2 regions of the Stenotrophomonas sp. AN71 genome follow, and region 2 is predicted to be linked to the other one. Evidence: riboswitches for the same ligand, from Rfam matches in the RefSeq annotation. Region 2 holds a riboswitch; the other holds the start of a gene.
What was found. A riboswitch is a leader RNA that binds a small molecule or an ion and turns the genes downstream of it on or off. The one in region 2 is predicted to bind thiamine pyrophosphate.
Positions count from the first base shown of each region.

Region 1 (7,144 bases), on a different contig from region 2:
GACGTTGGCACCGGCGTAGCGCCAGCCACCGGTCACATCCAGGCCCTGCACGAATGGCAGCGCGTAGGCGAGGTGCACGCTGGCGCGCACCTTGGGCACGTTCACCAGCTGATGACCTTCGTAGGCCGGCGTGCCGGTATCGCGCGCGCGCGCCTGCAGCACGCTGGCGCTGGCTACGATCTGCAGTGCGTCGGTCAGCTGGCCATTGGCGGTCAGCTCCAGGCCGGTATGGGTCTGGGTACCTTGCTCGACGAAGGTGTAGCCGACGTCGCTGTTGTCGGGCCTGGCGTACTGGTACGGCTGCGAAATGCGGAACACTGCCGCGCCCAGGGTCAGTGCTTCGACCGGCACGTACTTCACACCCACTTCCAGCTGCCGCGACTGCATCGACGGCAGGAAGGTATCGGCGTTGGAGGTCCAGAACGGTGCTTCCTGGCCCAGCGAAATGCCGCGCACGTAACTGGCGTAGGCGTTGAGCTGGTCGGTGGCCTTCCACACCAGCGCGGTCTGCGGCAGGAAGCGCGACAGGCGGCTGTGGCGCTGCGGCGTGCCGCGCTTGTCATAGGCGCGCTCGTCCAGGCGCACGAAGCGGCCACCGGCCAGCCACTGCCAGTCATCGCCGAAGCTCATCCGGTCCAGTGCGAAGAACGCGGTCTGGCGGCTGTCCAGGCGACGTGCGGACGGGCCGGGCATCTTCGGCGATGGTTCGAACACCGGCACCTGCGCGTCGTGGATGTTGCTGGTGCCCACGTACTCGTTGACGCTGGGGCGCTTGTCCACGGTGCGGCGGAAGTAGTCGGCACCGATGCTCAGCTGATGGCCGACGCTGCCGGTTTCGAAGCGACCACGCAGTTCGGCACGGGCCTGCTGGTTGCGGCGGGTGTCGTCCGGGCTGCGGTAGTCGTAGATGTCGTAGTCGCCGTTGGGCGCGAAGTAGTTGCCCGGCACGCTGCCATCGGCGCACTGCGCGGCGTAGTAGCAGCCGTAGGCGAAGGCGACGTTGTCATCGATCACCGAACGGCTGTGGCCCACCGAAACGCGCGACTGCCAGGCCTCGTTGAAGTCGTAGGTGTGCAGCGCGGTGATGTTGGTGCTGGCGATGTCCACCGGGCGCTGCCACGGCTGGTAGCCAAGCAGATGCTCGCGGTCGATGCCGCGCGGCAGCTCACGGGCGCCCAGCAGCTGATAGCCGGATACCGAGCGCTGCGAACTGGTCTGGTAGTTGGCATCCACTTCCAGCTTGCCGCGCTCGCCGATCAGCCAGTCCGCCGCCAGCGAATAGAAGTTGCGGCGGCCATCGGCATGTTCCACGTAGGAATCGCTGGAATCCCAAGCGGCGTTCAGGCGCAGGCCGAAGCGCGGGGTGATCCAGTGGCCGACGTCGACGGCGACGTAGCGCGAGCCTTCCGAATCGGTGCCGAGCGTAGCGGTGCGTACTTCGGCAGGGCGCTTGCCGATGTAGTTGATGATGCCGCCCGGCGCCATCACGCCGGCAGCCAGGCCGGCTTCGCCTTTGAGGATCTCCACAGACTGCACGTTCTCCAGCGCCAGGCGCTGTTCGCCGGCGATGGACAGCCCGTTGAAACGGTAGCCAGTGGCCGCATCCAGCGCGAAGCCACGGATGGCGATGTTCTGGTAATAGCCCACCGGCGCGTAGGCATCGCCCAGCGAAGCGTCGTTGCTGGCCAGTTCGGACAGCGAACGCACCTGGCGGCGGTCGAGGTAGTCGCGCTCGAGCACGTTTACCGAGGCCGGCGTGTCCTTCCAGCTGCCGCCACCGAAGGCGTTGACGCGCGAGGTATCGGCGGCCGGTTTGCCAGCTTGCACGCGCACGGCGGCCAGCTCGGTCGGCGAGCGTTCGGTGCCGGTGGCGGCCGCATCGGGGGACGCATCGGCCTCGCTGGCGTGCAGTGGCAACGCGGCGCAGAGGGCGAGGGAGAGCAGGGTGGGGCGCAGGCAGCGGTTCATTCGATTCGTCTTCGGACAACAAGGGAGACGAAGCGACGGCGCGCAGGTGCACCGGCCCATGACGGGGGTGTGGCTGCGGCTCAAAGCTCCCTACGCCGGTGCAAACCGGATCAGGTTCCAAGGGACTCTCTCAGCCTGGCAGATCCAGGCACCCCCGCTTCAGGTGACCATTTCACTACAAATGGTACGGATTTGCGAGCGCCACCCGGGGTCGGATCCCTTTCCCCAGGAAAGGGATCCGACCCCCAATCGGCCATCTCATCGACGCATGGCCTCGATCTACCGGGGAGGTGCGTGGTCCCGGGGGCCAGGGCTCACGCGGCGGCGCGCAGCGCCTGCAACAGCGCCTGTCCGGGTGCGGTGTTGAACCAGGCCGCATGGCCCAGCATGAAGGGCTGCCAGGCCACGTCGGCGTTGACGGTCGAGCCGGTGATGCCTTCGAAGTACTCCACTTCGGACAGTGCGAAGTCGAAATGGACCATCGGCAGCAGATCGGCCAGCAGCTGAACGCGCGCGGGCGACAGCGGCAGCACCTGCCGGTAGCCGTCGAGCAGGGCCAGGGCGATATCGATGCGTACCGCCTCCGTGCCGCGTTCCAGTTCCAGCCACGCCACCGCGTTGCGCTCGATCGCGGTGGCCAGGTCGAACAGTGCGCTGGTGGGCGAGGCCAGCCCGAAATCCAGTACGGTGCTGACCTGGCCGTCGCGCCACAACAGGTTGGAGACATGCCAATCGTTGTGCGCCCATAGCCGTGGCTCGTCGCGCAGGCGCTCGGCCAGGTTGCCGTGCCAGGGCAGTACGTCGCGGCGCAGCTGCGCTTCCCAGGGGATGCGTGCGAGGTAGCGGGCCAGTCCCGGGCGTTCGTGCAGACTGGCCTTGATCGCCGCGGTCGGATCTTCGGCGCGGATCAGATCATCGCGTGCGACCAGCAGATGGGTACTGCGCTGCGGCGCCCGGTAGCTGGAGGCGGCGCGGTGCAGCTGCGCAAGCGTGCGCCCGGCTTCACGCGCCGCAGCGACATCGGTCAGCAGCGTCCACGACACCGCATCGCGGTACAGGTCATCGCCCACGCCCAGCGCGTGCAGTTCAAACGTCCATTCGCCGTGCTCGACAGCGGTGTGCCCATCGGTCGCCGGAAGCACCTGCACCACCGGCACGCCGCCCGTGGCGAGATGGGCGATGAAGCGGTGCTCTTCTTCAAGACAGGGGCCACTGCGAACGCTGTGATGGTGGCGCTTGATGAACACCGGTCCGTGCGTGCCACTGACGATCGCGGCGGCCGACAGCGGGCGCGGGCTGTGCCAACGCGGTTGGCTGCGTGCATCCAGCTGCGGGTAGCGCTGGCGCAGCCAGGCGATGTCCGCTGTGCTGATCGGTGGCCAGTCGGCAGCGACCTCGTCGTTGTTGAGGCCCTGCACGCGGTGGGTAGAGGAAGTCATGCCGCAGCCCATGAGGAAAGAATCACGTCCAAGGCTGCGCATTCAACGTCATGGCTGCCGCCAACGCAAACGGGCGGGTCATCGACCCGCCCGTCGTTACGCCGTCAGTGGCGCTGCGCCCCGCCGGCTTACCAGCCGCGATGGCGGCCGCGGTCGTTGTAGTAGCGATTGTCGTAGTAGCGCTCACGCTGCCAGCGACGGTCGTCACCGCGATCGTAGTAGCCGCTGCGGTAGTAGCCACGATCGTAGCGGCGGTCGTAGCGGTTGTCGTAGTACCGATTGTCGTAATAGCGGCGGTCGCGACGGTCGGACGTGGTCAGGTTGCCGATCGCACCGCCGGCCACAGCGCCACCGACGGTCGCTGCTGGATCGCCGTTGGAGAGCAGGTTGCCGGCCACGCCACCGACCACGGCGCCAACCAGGGTGCGCTTGTCCTTCCTCGACATCGCGCTGGCATCGCTGACCACAGCGACACCGGCCACCAGGGCCAGTGCCATCGCCAGACCACGGAAGCTGAGTGCGGAAGTACTGAGCATGTTCGGTTCTCCTGTGAGGTGCATGCCACGCTGGGCAGGGAGGGCGCACGGCGCCCCGGCTGCCGTGGAGACCACGCTGGCGTTCCAACATTGCCGGAACATTGCCTGGCCTACCGGGCGGCTTGCGCATTCATCTAGCGGCAGGCGGCATGAAGCAAGGCTGAAAGCGGCCCCGGCCGCTCAGCTGCCAGAAAGGGAAAGGGCCGCGCGTGGCGCGGCCCCTCCCGGCGCTGCAAGGCGCTGTGGGCTCAGACGCCCATCGCCTTCTGCGCCTGGCGCGCCTGCTCCTGTTGCGCGTCCTGCTGCGGTTGCAGCACGTTCGGCGCGCCCTGCACCGCGCCGCTGCTGAGCGCCATGCTCTGCTCAGTGGCCGCCCGGGTCTCGACCGCCACGCGGGCCGCAGCCGGGTCACCGATCGTGCCCTGCACGGCGAACAGGCGCTCTCCGTTCGGGCTGGGCACCACCGAGTCGATGCGCTGAAGGCCGGCGGCGTGGGCATCCCGGGTCAGGGCGGCAGCGGCGCTTTCCAGTGCGTGGCGGTCCTTGAAGGTGCCGGCCGGCAGCCGCTCCAGGCCTTCGGTGGCCTGCAGGTACATCGGGTTGCGCGGATGCCGCTCATCGTTCAGCAGCGGGCGCTCGCGGGCCTCCTTGATGGCTTCCAGCGTCTTTGCGCCGACGATGCCGTCGGCGACCAGGCCGTTGTCCTTCTGCAGCTGGCGCACCGCCGCGTCGGTGTTGCGGCCGAAGCGGCCGTCCTCGACCAGCGGCTTGCCGTCGGCACCGACGTAGCCCAGGTGGCCCAGCTGTTCCTGCACCGTGCGCACGCCTTCGCTGTGCGCGCCCTGCTTGTACGGCCCGGCGTGAGGAGTGGCGGCGGCCTTGTGCTCGGCGGTCTTGCCCTGGGTCTGCTCGTGCGCCGGCGTGCGGTTCTCCAGCAGGTCACGGGCCTTGGACAACGGGTCCGACGCGAACAGCTTCCAGTTCGGGTGGTCCTTCACCTGCTTGAGGTAGTCCTCGATCGGCATCGTGTGCACGCCCTTGCTGCCGGTGGACTGGCTGATCAGCAATTTGTCGGTGTTCGGGTCGCGCACCACCATCACGATGTGGTCGATGCCCTTCCAGTGCTCATGGCGGGTCTGGGCCGTATCCAGGCCGATGACCATGCCCTCCTTCAGCGCACCGGGCTTGAGAATGGCGTCGCGCTCGAGCAGTACGCCGGATTGTTCGACGGCCTTGTGCACGATGCCGCCGGAACCGAGGTTGCCCAGGTCGATGCGGTCGGCCTTGCTGAAGACAGCGTGCCCGGCCTTCTGGTTGATCTCGTCCATGGTCCGGTTCTGCAGGGTGCCCACCCAGCCGGAACAATCGATGTAGCCCTGGTCTACATTCTTGCCGGTCTTGCCTGGCACATACAGGGCGTGGCCCGGGATGTTGATGGCGTACTTGACGTCGTCGTACTCCACGCCCGCCGCGTAGGCCGCCTGCAGCGTGATGCCCGGCTTCGGCGTGGTGGCGGCCGTCGCCGTCGCCGCGAGCGTGGCAGCACCGGCACCGACCGCAGCGGTCTGCGCCGGCGTCGCCGGAGCCGGGGTCTGGCCCGAAGCAACTGTCTGCGGTGCGATGTGCTTTTCCGGGATGCTGATCGCCGCGTACTTGTGGACGTAGTAGCTGGAGAACGTGCGCGCCAGGTCGCCGTCGTTCATGCCGCGCATCTCGGCCAACGTGTGGCCAGTCAGCGCCTTGGCATCCGAACCGATCTGGTTGAGCACGTTGCGGCGCATGTTGATTTCTTCGCCGTCGCCGTTGCGCACCACGCCGAAGGTGCCGGTGGCGATCGCGGTCTGCACCGAACCGTAACCGGCGCTGCCCTGCTGGTGGGCCAGGTACAGATCCAGGCCGGTCGGGGAGGTATTGCCGGACAGGTACGGATGGCCGGTGCGCTCGTTGCGGCGCGCCATCGAGTCCAGGTTGTCCTGGTACATCTGCGCGGCCGCTTCGGTGTTGCGGGTCGGGTCGAATTCGTGGCCCGTCAGATGGTACTGGCGGGCCGAGCCGGGCACGAACTGGAACAGGCCCTTGGCCCCGCTCGAGGTGTTGTGGGCGCGCTCGTTGAAGGTGCCACCGGTCTCGATGTGCGCGAAGCGCATGAAGTCATCGACGGGGATGTGCTTCTGTCTGGCGACCTGCTCGACGATGTCCAGAACTTCCTTTCTGCTGTAGTCATGCTGTGCCATGACGTTTTCCTCGGGGTTGATGGAGCGGCCGATGCCGCGAATCGCCAACCGGACTCATCCGTGAGTCAAGAACATGTCGGTCAACAGGTAATCCACCGCAGGGGGTGGAAATCAGGGCGCGATGTACTGCTGGGTCTTGCTGTCGAAGCGGTAGCGCACGGCATCGCCGGCACCCAGTGCGCGGGTCGTGCCAGGGCTTTCGATGGTGGTGCCCTTGAAGGTCACGCTCAGCTGCGGCAGGCCGTTGCCGTCGGCAATGAAGGCGAGTTCGCCCTTGCTGTCGGTGCATGGCATTACGTTGCCGTCGTCGCAGGCGGCACTGTTGTCCTCGCCGGTGCGCACCGAACCGACATAGCGCCACACCTTGCTGTCCAGATCGTCTTCGCTGCGCTTGGGGTTGAACAGCAGCAGGGCGTAGCCGCTGCTGCTGATGCCACGGTCGAAACTGCGGGTCGGCACCGCCAGCAGCAGGCGGCCGTCCGCGGTGTGGTGTTCGATCGGCGTACGCCGGGTATCGACGTCGTCGGCCTTGTCATAGGCACCAAGCGCGCCGATGGTCCATTCCTGGCCACGGAACTTCCACGGCTTCTTCGCATCGCCACCGGCCAGCACGAAGGTGGCTTCGGCCAGGTTGGCGCGATCGTCCGGGCCGGCCGGCTGCTGCTCGCCCGGCTTGCCGTAGTGCTCGCGGGTATCCCAGGAAAAACCGGTGTAGTAGGTGGCGCCATCCAGGGTGAAGGTGTGGCCGAACCAGAAGGTCGCCACGCTGCCGTTCTGGACCTCGTAGGAGGTCGCGCCGTCGCCGTCCACCTGGTAGGTGAAATACATCACGGTCGGTGCGTTGGGCGGGGTGACGGCGTCGTCGGGGGAGGGCTTCTGCATCGGGGCAACATCCTGTCGGGGCGCGTTGGCAGCCTGCGCAGGCGCAGGCTGGGAGGACGAGGGGGCCGGATCGGCGGCGCTGCAG
Region 1 is NZ_JBNDKU010000006.1:234,729-241,872, forward strand. It holds gene ABH900_RS12035 (TonB-dependent receptor) at 1-1,968, opposite strand, end outside; TPP riboswitch at 2,039-2,134, opposite strand; gene ABH900_RS12040 (phosphotransferase enzyme family protein) at 2,283-3,407, opposite strand; gene ABH900_RS12045 (glycine zipper 2TM domain-containing protein) at 3,536-3,943, opposite strand; gene ABH900_RS12050 (XVIPCD domain-containing protein) at 4,192-6,177, opposite strand; gene ABH900_RS12055 (hypothetical protein) at 6,289-7,059, opposite strand.
Region 1: linked by a shared signal. The riboswitch ahead of ABH900_RS12035 (TonB-dependent receptor) and the one ahead of thiC (phosphomethylpyrimidine synthase ThiC) in region 2 are both predicted to bind thiamine pyrophosphate.

Region 2 (7,144 bases):
ATGCCGACGGCATGATGGTATCGCTGATCCAGTCCAACTACCGTGGCATGGGCAGCGGTATGGCCCCACCGGGGCTGGGCTTCATCCTGCAGGACCGTGGCGAGATGTTCGTGCTGCAGAAGAACCATCCCAATGGCTACGCACCGGGCAAGCGTCCGTTCCAGACCATCATTCCGGCGTTCATCACCAAGGGCGGCAAGCCCTATGCCAGCTTCGGTGTGATGGGCGGCGCAATGCAGCCGCAGGGCCATGCGCAGATCGTGATGAACCTGGTGGATTTCGGCATGAACCTGCAGGAAGCCGGTGACGCACCGCGCATCCAGCACGAAGGTTCCACCGAGCCGACCGGCCAGGCCACGGCGATGACCGATGGCGGTGAGGTGAATCTGGAAACGGGCTTCCCGTACGAGACGGTGCGTGCGCTGATGCGCAAGGGGCATCGCATCGTGTTCGCCGATGGCCCGTATGGCGGATATCAGGCGATCATGCGTGATCCCGAGACCGGGGTTTATTACGGTGCTTCGGAGAGTCGCAAGGATGGGCAGGCGGCGGGGTACTGAGGTTTCCCGGCCACCGGGCTGAGCCCCTTCTGCGGTGATGGCAGTGATACGGGGCTTGGCCGGGCGGGTGGGCTGGTCGGGGGACGCCGTGAATCCGTCCATGGAGGCTTGGCAGCCGCATCCATGCGGCTGACACCCCCGCCCAGCCCACCCGCCCGGCCCCTGACAGTTTCCGTGGCCGCCACCGCAGGAAGAAAAAGAAGAAGATCAAAATCAAAGGCAGCAGCAACAGCCGCGCGCTGTGGGTTGGGGTCGGATCCGTTTTCCGAAGGAGAACGGATCCGACCCCTTCTTGTTTTCCGATACACCTCATCCACGCATGGCGTGGATCTACTGCCGTCAACGGAAATCTGTCGGGGGTGGGGCGGTATGGGTGGGCAGGACCGTTGGCGCCATGGATGGCGCCATCGAGCCCTCATGGATGGGTTTACGGCGTGTCCTGCCCACCCATGCCGCCCCACCCAACCTGCAGAAAACCAGAGCCGCTTTTGAAGTTGCTGTTGCCGTTGCCTGAAAGAAGCGGTGCAGCCGCAGGCTGCAAAACAACCCCCTCAATCCCGATCCTGCGCGCGCGCTGCCTCGGCCTGGGTGTCTTCCTGCGCTGCCATCTCGCGTGCGATCCACGCATCGATCATGTGCCGCTGGCGCTGCGCCTGCCGCCGCTCGCGCGTGTACTCCTGGTCCAGCACCCGATACAGCGACACCATCACCAGCACCATCAACAATGCGAACGGCAACGCCGCAATCGTGATCATGCCCTGCAGCGCATCCAACCCACCGGCAAGCAGCAGGGCCGCCGCGATCAACGCCACTGCGATACCCCATGCCAGCTTGCGCTTCAAGGGCGGATCACCGGCTTCGTCGGTGGACATGCTGGCCAGGACCAGTACCGCAGAGTCGGCCGAGGTCACGAAGAAGATCATCAGCAATACCAGCGCGATGCACGACAGCAGCAGCGACAGCGGCATGCTGTCGAACAGCGTGAACAGCACCGTCTCGTAGCCATTGCCCAGCGCCGTCAGCAGATCGGCGTGGCCGAAGATCTGTGCCCACAACGCGGTGCCACCGAATACCGCGAACCAGAAGAAGCCCAGCAGCGTCGGCGCGAGCACCACCCCGATCACGAATTCGCGCACGCTGCGGCCACGCGAGATGCGCGCGATGAACGAACCCACGAACGGTGCCCACGAGATCCACCAGGCCCAGTAGAAGATCGTCCAGTCCGCCACCCACGTGCTGCCGGAGAACGGCGACATGCGCAGGCTCATCGTGACCAGCTGGTTGAGGTAGGAGCCCAGGGTGGTGGTGAAGGTATCGAAGATGAAGCCGGTCGGCCCCAGCACCAGCAGGATGGCCGCCAGCAGCGCGGCCAATGCAAGATTGAAATTGGACAGCCATTTCACCCCGCGCTCCACACCGCTGGCGGTGGAGGCCATGTACAGCACGAAGGCGACAGCGATGATGGTCATCTGCACCGCAACCGTGGCCTGCAGGCCGAACACGCGTTCGATGCCGGCAGCGATCTGGATGGTGCCGAAGCCGAGCGTGGTGGCCACGCCGATCGCGGTGGCGACGACAGCGGCGATGTTGACCACACGCCCGATCCAGCCCCGATGGTGACGGCCGATGATCGGCTGCAGCATGTCGCTGACCAGGCCACGGCCGTTGCGGTTGAACTGGAACCAGGCCATCGCCAGACCGATCAGCGCATAGATCGCCCAGGGATGCAGGCCCCAGTGGAAGAACGCGTAGCGCATCGACGCGCGCGCGGCGTCCATGCTTTCCGGCGTGAGGCCCTCCGGCGGCTTGCTGAAGTGCGATATCGGTTCGGCTGCGCCCCAGAACACCAGGCCGATGCCCATGCCGGCGGCGAACAGCATCGACATCCAGCTGGCCCGTGAGAATTCCGGCTCGGCGTCTTCACCGCCGATGCGCAGGTGGCCAAAGCGGCCGAAAGCCAGGTACATCAGGAACACCAGTGCCAGGAACACGACCAGCAGGTACAGCCAGCCGACACTGCGGATCACTTCCGCCAGCATCGACTGCACGACGGTATTGAAGGGGCCGGGCGCGATGCCGGCCAGCAGCACCAGAGCCAGCACCAGTGCGATGGAAATGCGAAACACCATGAAGGAGCTTCTCCGATCAAGGGGATTGAGGGGAGCGAGCAGAGCTTGCGGCGAGGGGCCGGCGGCATGCAGCACGAACCGGGCAAGGGCCGCGCGGGCGGCAAAGGAAACATCGGTCGCTGCGACACGATGGGCGTGCACGTTACTGAACGCGACGTCATGGTTCTGTTAACGCCGGCCCCGAAATCGTTCAGTAGATCCACGCCATGCGTGGATCAGCAGGAGGTAGGCCGAGTGCTTTCTATGCTCTAATGCGCAGCAAGAAGCGGGGGTACCGCGGCCTTGTGGCCACGGTTGAGACAGTCCCTTGGAACCTGATCCGGCTCATACCGGCGTAGGGAAGCTTTGCAACGCAGCCATGCCCGGACTCCGCCCAAGGACCGTCCGGACGCGGCTGCAGTGCGCCGCCGCTTCGTCCCTGACCTCCCTGGACGATGCCCGATGAACGCACAGCTCTCTGCCCTGCAGCAACAGGCCCAGCAACTCTCCGAATCCGTGACCCGGCCGATTCCCGGTTCGCGCAAGATCCATGTGCCTGGCTCGCGCCCGGATCTGCAGGTACCGATGCGCGAGATCGTGCTGACCCGTACGCCGACACTGTTTGGTGGCGAAGAGAACGCACCGGTCACCGTCTATGACACCTCCGGCCCGTACACCGATCCGGAGGTGCGCATCGACCTGTCCGCAGGTCTGCCGGCACTGCGCCGTGGCTGGGTGGAAGAACGCGGCGACACCGAACAGCTCGACGGCCTCAGTTCGTCGTTCGGGCGCGGTCGCGAGCATGACCCGAAGCTCGATGCCGTGCGTTTCCCCGCACGCAGCCTGCCACGCCGTGCACGTGCCGGCACCAACGTCACCCAGATGCATTACGCGCGGCGCGGCATCATCACCCCGGAAATGGAGTTCGTTGCCATCCGCGAGAACCAGCGGCTGGACGCGATCCGCGATGCCGGCCTGCTGCAGCAACATCCGGGCGAAGCGTTCGGTGCGTCCATCCAGACAATCATCACCCCCGAGTTCGTGCGCGACGAGATCGCTCGCGGCCGTGCGGTGCTGCCCAACAACATCAACCACCCGGAAAGCGAACCGATGATCATCGGCCGCAACTTCCTCACCAAGATCAACGCCAACATCGGCAACAGCGCGGTGTCCTCCGGCATCGCCGAGGAAGTGGAGAAACTGGTGTGGGCGATCCGCTGGGGTGGCGACACGGTGATGGACCTGTCCACCGGCAAGCACATCCATGAGACCCGCGAATGGATCGTGCGCAACTCGCCGGTGGCGATCGGCACCGTGCCGATCTACCAGGCACTGGAAAAAGTCGACGGCCGCGCCGAAGCACTCACCTGGGAAATCTTCCGCGACACCCTGATCGAACAGGCCGAACAGGGCGTGGACTACTTCACCATCCATGCCGGCGTGCTGCTGCGCTATGTGCCGCTCACCGCCAAGCGGGTCACCGGCATCGTCAGCCGCGGCGGCTCGATCATGGCCAAGTGGTGCCTGTCACACCACAAGGAGAACTTCCTCTACACGCACTTCGAAGAGATCTGCGAAATCATGAAGGCCTACGACGTGACCTTCTCGCTGGGCGATGGCCTGCGCCCGGGCTGCATCGCCGACGCCAACGATGCGGCACAGTTCGGTGAACTGGAGACGCTGGGTGAACTGACGAAGATCGCGTGGAAGCACGACGTGCAGACCATGATCGAAGGCCCCGGCCATGTGCCGATGCAGCTGATCAAGGAGAACATGGACAAGCAGCTGCGCGAGTGCGGTGAAGCACCGTTCTACACACTGGGCCCGCTGACCACCGACATCGCGCCGGGCTACGACCACATCACCAGCGCGATTGGTGCGGCGATGATCGGCTGGTTTGGTACCGCGATGCTCTGCTACGTGACGCCAAAGGAACACCTGGGCCTGCCCAACCGCCAGGATGTGCGCGACGGCATCATGGCCTACCGCATCGCCGCGCACGCGGCCGACCTGGCCAAGGGCCACCCGGGTGCGCAGGTGCGTGACAATGCGCTGAGCAAGGCACGCTTCGAGTTCCGCTGGGAAGACCAGTTCCACCTGGGCCTGGATCCGGAAAAAGCCAAGGAGTTCCACGACGAGACCTTGCCGAAGGATGCGCACAAGCTGGCCCACTTCTGCTCGATGTGCGGCCCGCATTTCTGCTCGATGAAGATCACCCAGGACGTGCGTGAGTACGCCGAGGCTGGCATGCAGGAGAAGTCGGCCGAGTTCCGCGCTTCGGGCGCCGAGGTCTACCACCAGGGATGATGCCGCATCGGTAGCGCCGGGCCATGCCCGGCGAGCGCAGCGGTCCGGGCAAATCGCCGGGCGCGGCCCGGCGCTACCCGCTATGCTCGGCGCATCGTTCCCAGGGGAAAGGACGCCATGCCCATTGCAGTGACCACGCGTTGGCTGGCCATCGCCCGCCGCCATCCCTCGGCCTGGCTGCTGGGCGCGCAACTGCTGGCGGTGCTGTTGTATCCCGCGTTGGATGACACGGCCGGCGGTCGTGCGGCGCTGGGCATGTTCGGCATGGCGGTGCTCGGTCTGGCGCTGTGGGTGGTACAGCGCAGCCCGCTGGGAACCTGGCTGGCGCTGCTGCTGGCCATTCCAGCGGTGGTGTTCTCGCTGGCCGGCGCATTGCTCGAACGCAGCACATTGCTGACCACCGCGCAGTTGCTGGAGAGCCTGCTGTACTTCTACACGGCCGGCGCGCTGATCGCGTACATGCTTCAGGATCACAAGGTCACCCGCGATGAGCTGTTCGCCGCTGGCGCCACGTTCACGCTGCTCGCCTGGGCATTCGCGTTCGCTTTCTCGGTGTGCCAGCAGTGGTATCCAGGCAGTTTTCATGGCGTCAGCGAGGGCCCTCAGCGCAGCTGGATGGAGCTGCTTTATCTGAGCTTCAGCTTGCTGTCCGGGGTGGGGCTGAGCGATGTCGTACCGCTGCATCCACAGGCACGCGCACTGGTCATGCTGGAGCAGTTTTCAGGCGTGATGTACGTGGCTTTGGTGGTTTCGCGACTGGTCGGATTGACCATGCTGCGGCGTGTCTGAAAATGAACGCCAGATAAAAATTTCGCGCCCGGAAGGGCGCGAATAGTGCAGCGAATTATGTGAATGCGTCGGCGAGAGAGAGCCTGATGTCGACCACGCGATAGGCGAGGTAACCGGCATAGGCTAGTATTCGCGCGCTCAATTGTTTTTGCGGTATGCGCCGATGCTTTGTGCGGAGTCTGGCTTTTCGCTGTTCCCCGGAAGGGACGGTATCGAAGGCAACCACTGCCCGCGACCTGTCTCTACTGTGTAGCAGAAAATGAACAGCAGCGAAATACAGCCCCCCGGGTTCGATCGGATCCGGATAGGAGAGTGCACCGTCACTCTGTCCTCGCGCGAAGTCGAGGTCGTCGGCGCGCGTCGCGCACGCCGGCTGACACCGAAAGCGCTGGGCGTGCTGCGCGTGCTGCTGCGTCAGCCGGGACGCGTGGTCACCCGCGATGAGCTGTTCGCCGAAGTGTGGCCGGACACGCTGCCCACCAACGATGTGCTGACCCAGGCGGTTACCCAGCTGCGCAAGGCGTTCAGCAACGACGACGATAATGGCCAGGCCTACATCGAGACCATCGCCAAGACCGGTTACCGGCTGTTGGTGCCGGTGCAGGTACTGGACGATGTCGAGCCGGCTTCCCCGGTGATGTCCGACGTTGACGTCGCCGATGCAGCACCGGTACTCGCGGCCGTTGCCGGCGCACCGACGCGCGCGCAGGAGTCGCGCCGTCGCTGGCGCTACGTGCGGCGCCGCGTGTTGCTGGCACTGGGCGTGCTGATGCTGGTCACGTTGCTGGTGTTGACCGCGTTGCTGTTGCGCCGCGCACCGGCCAGCAGCTCGGCGGTCGATGCGGCAGTAGAGAACGGCACGCGGGTGATCGGCAGTCCGCAGCGTCCTTACCGGCTGATCACCGCAACGAGTGGCTTTGAAACCTATCCCACGCTGTCGCCCGACGGCTCGCTGGTGGCCTATGAAGGTGCCAACGAAGATGGCAATGGTGGCGGTGCGATCAAGGTGCAGACCTCCGGCAACGCGCCGGCACGTCAGTTGCTGGTGCCGCCGGCGGGAGCGGTTGATCGTTTCCCGAACTGGTCGCCGGATGGTCGTGAGATCGCGTTCGCGCGGTTCTCTGCCGATGGCGGTTGCCAGGTGCTGATCGCCAGCGCCACCGGAGGTGCCCTGCGCCAGGCCACGCGCTGCGATGGCACCGAACTGCTCAGCTTCGACTGGACGCCCGATGGCCGCGGCCTGGTGTTCGGCAGCATGGTCGGGCGCTACGCCCATCGCGGCATCCGTGTGCTGGATCTGGCAAGCGGTGAGTGGCGCGCGCTGGCGTACAGCGTCGACGCGGATGACTTTGACTACGCGCCGCGTTACTCGCCCGATGG
Region 2 is NZ_JBNDKU010000003.1:141,911-149,054, forward strand. It holds gene ggt (gamma-glutamyltransferase) at 1-560, shown strand, start outside; gene ABH900_RS06610 (BCCT family transporter) at 1,112-2,689, opposite strand; TPP riboswitch at 2,947-3,048, shown strand; gene thiC (phosphomethylpyrimidine synthase ThiC) at 3,131-4,975, shown strand; gene ABH900_RS06620 (ion channel) at 5,093-5,764, shown strand; gene ABH900_RS06625 (winged helix-turn-helix domain-containing protein) at 6,024-7,144, shown strand, end outside.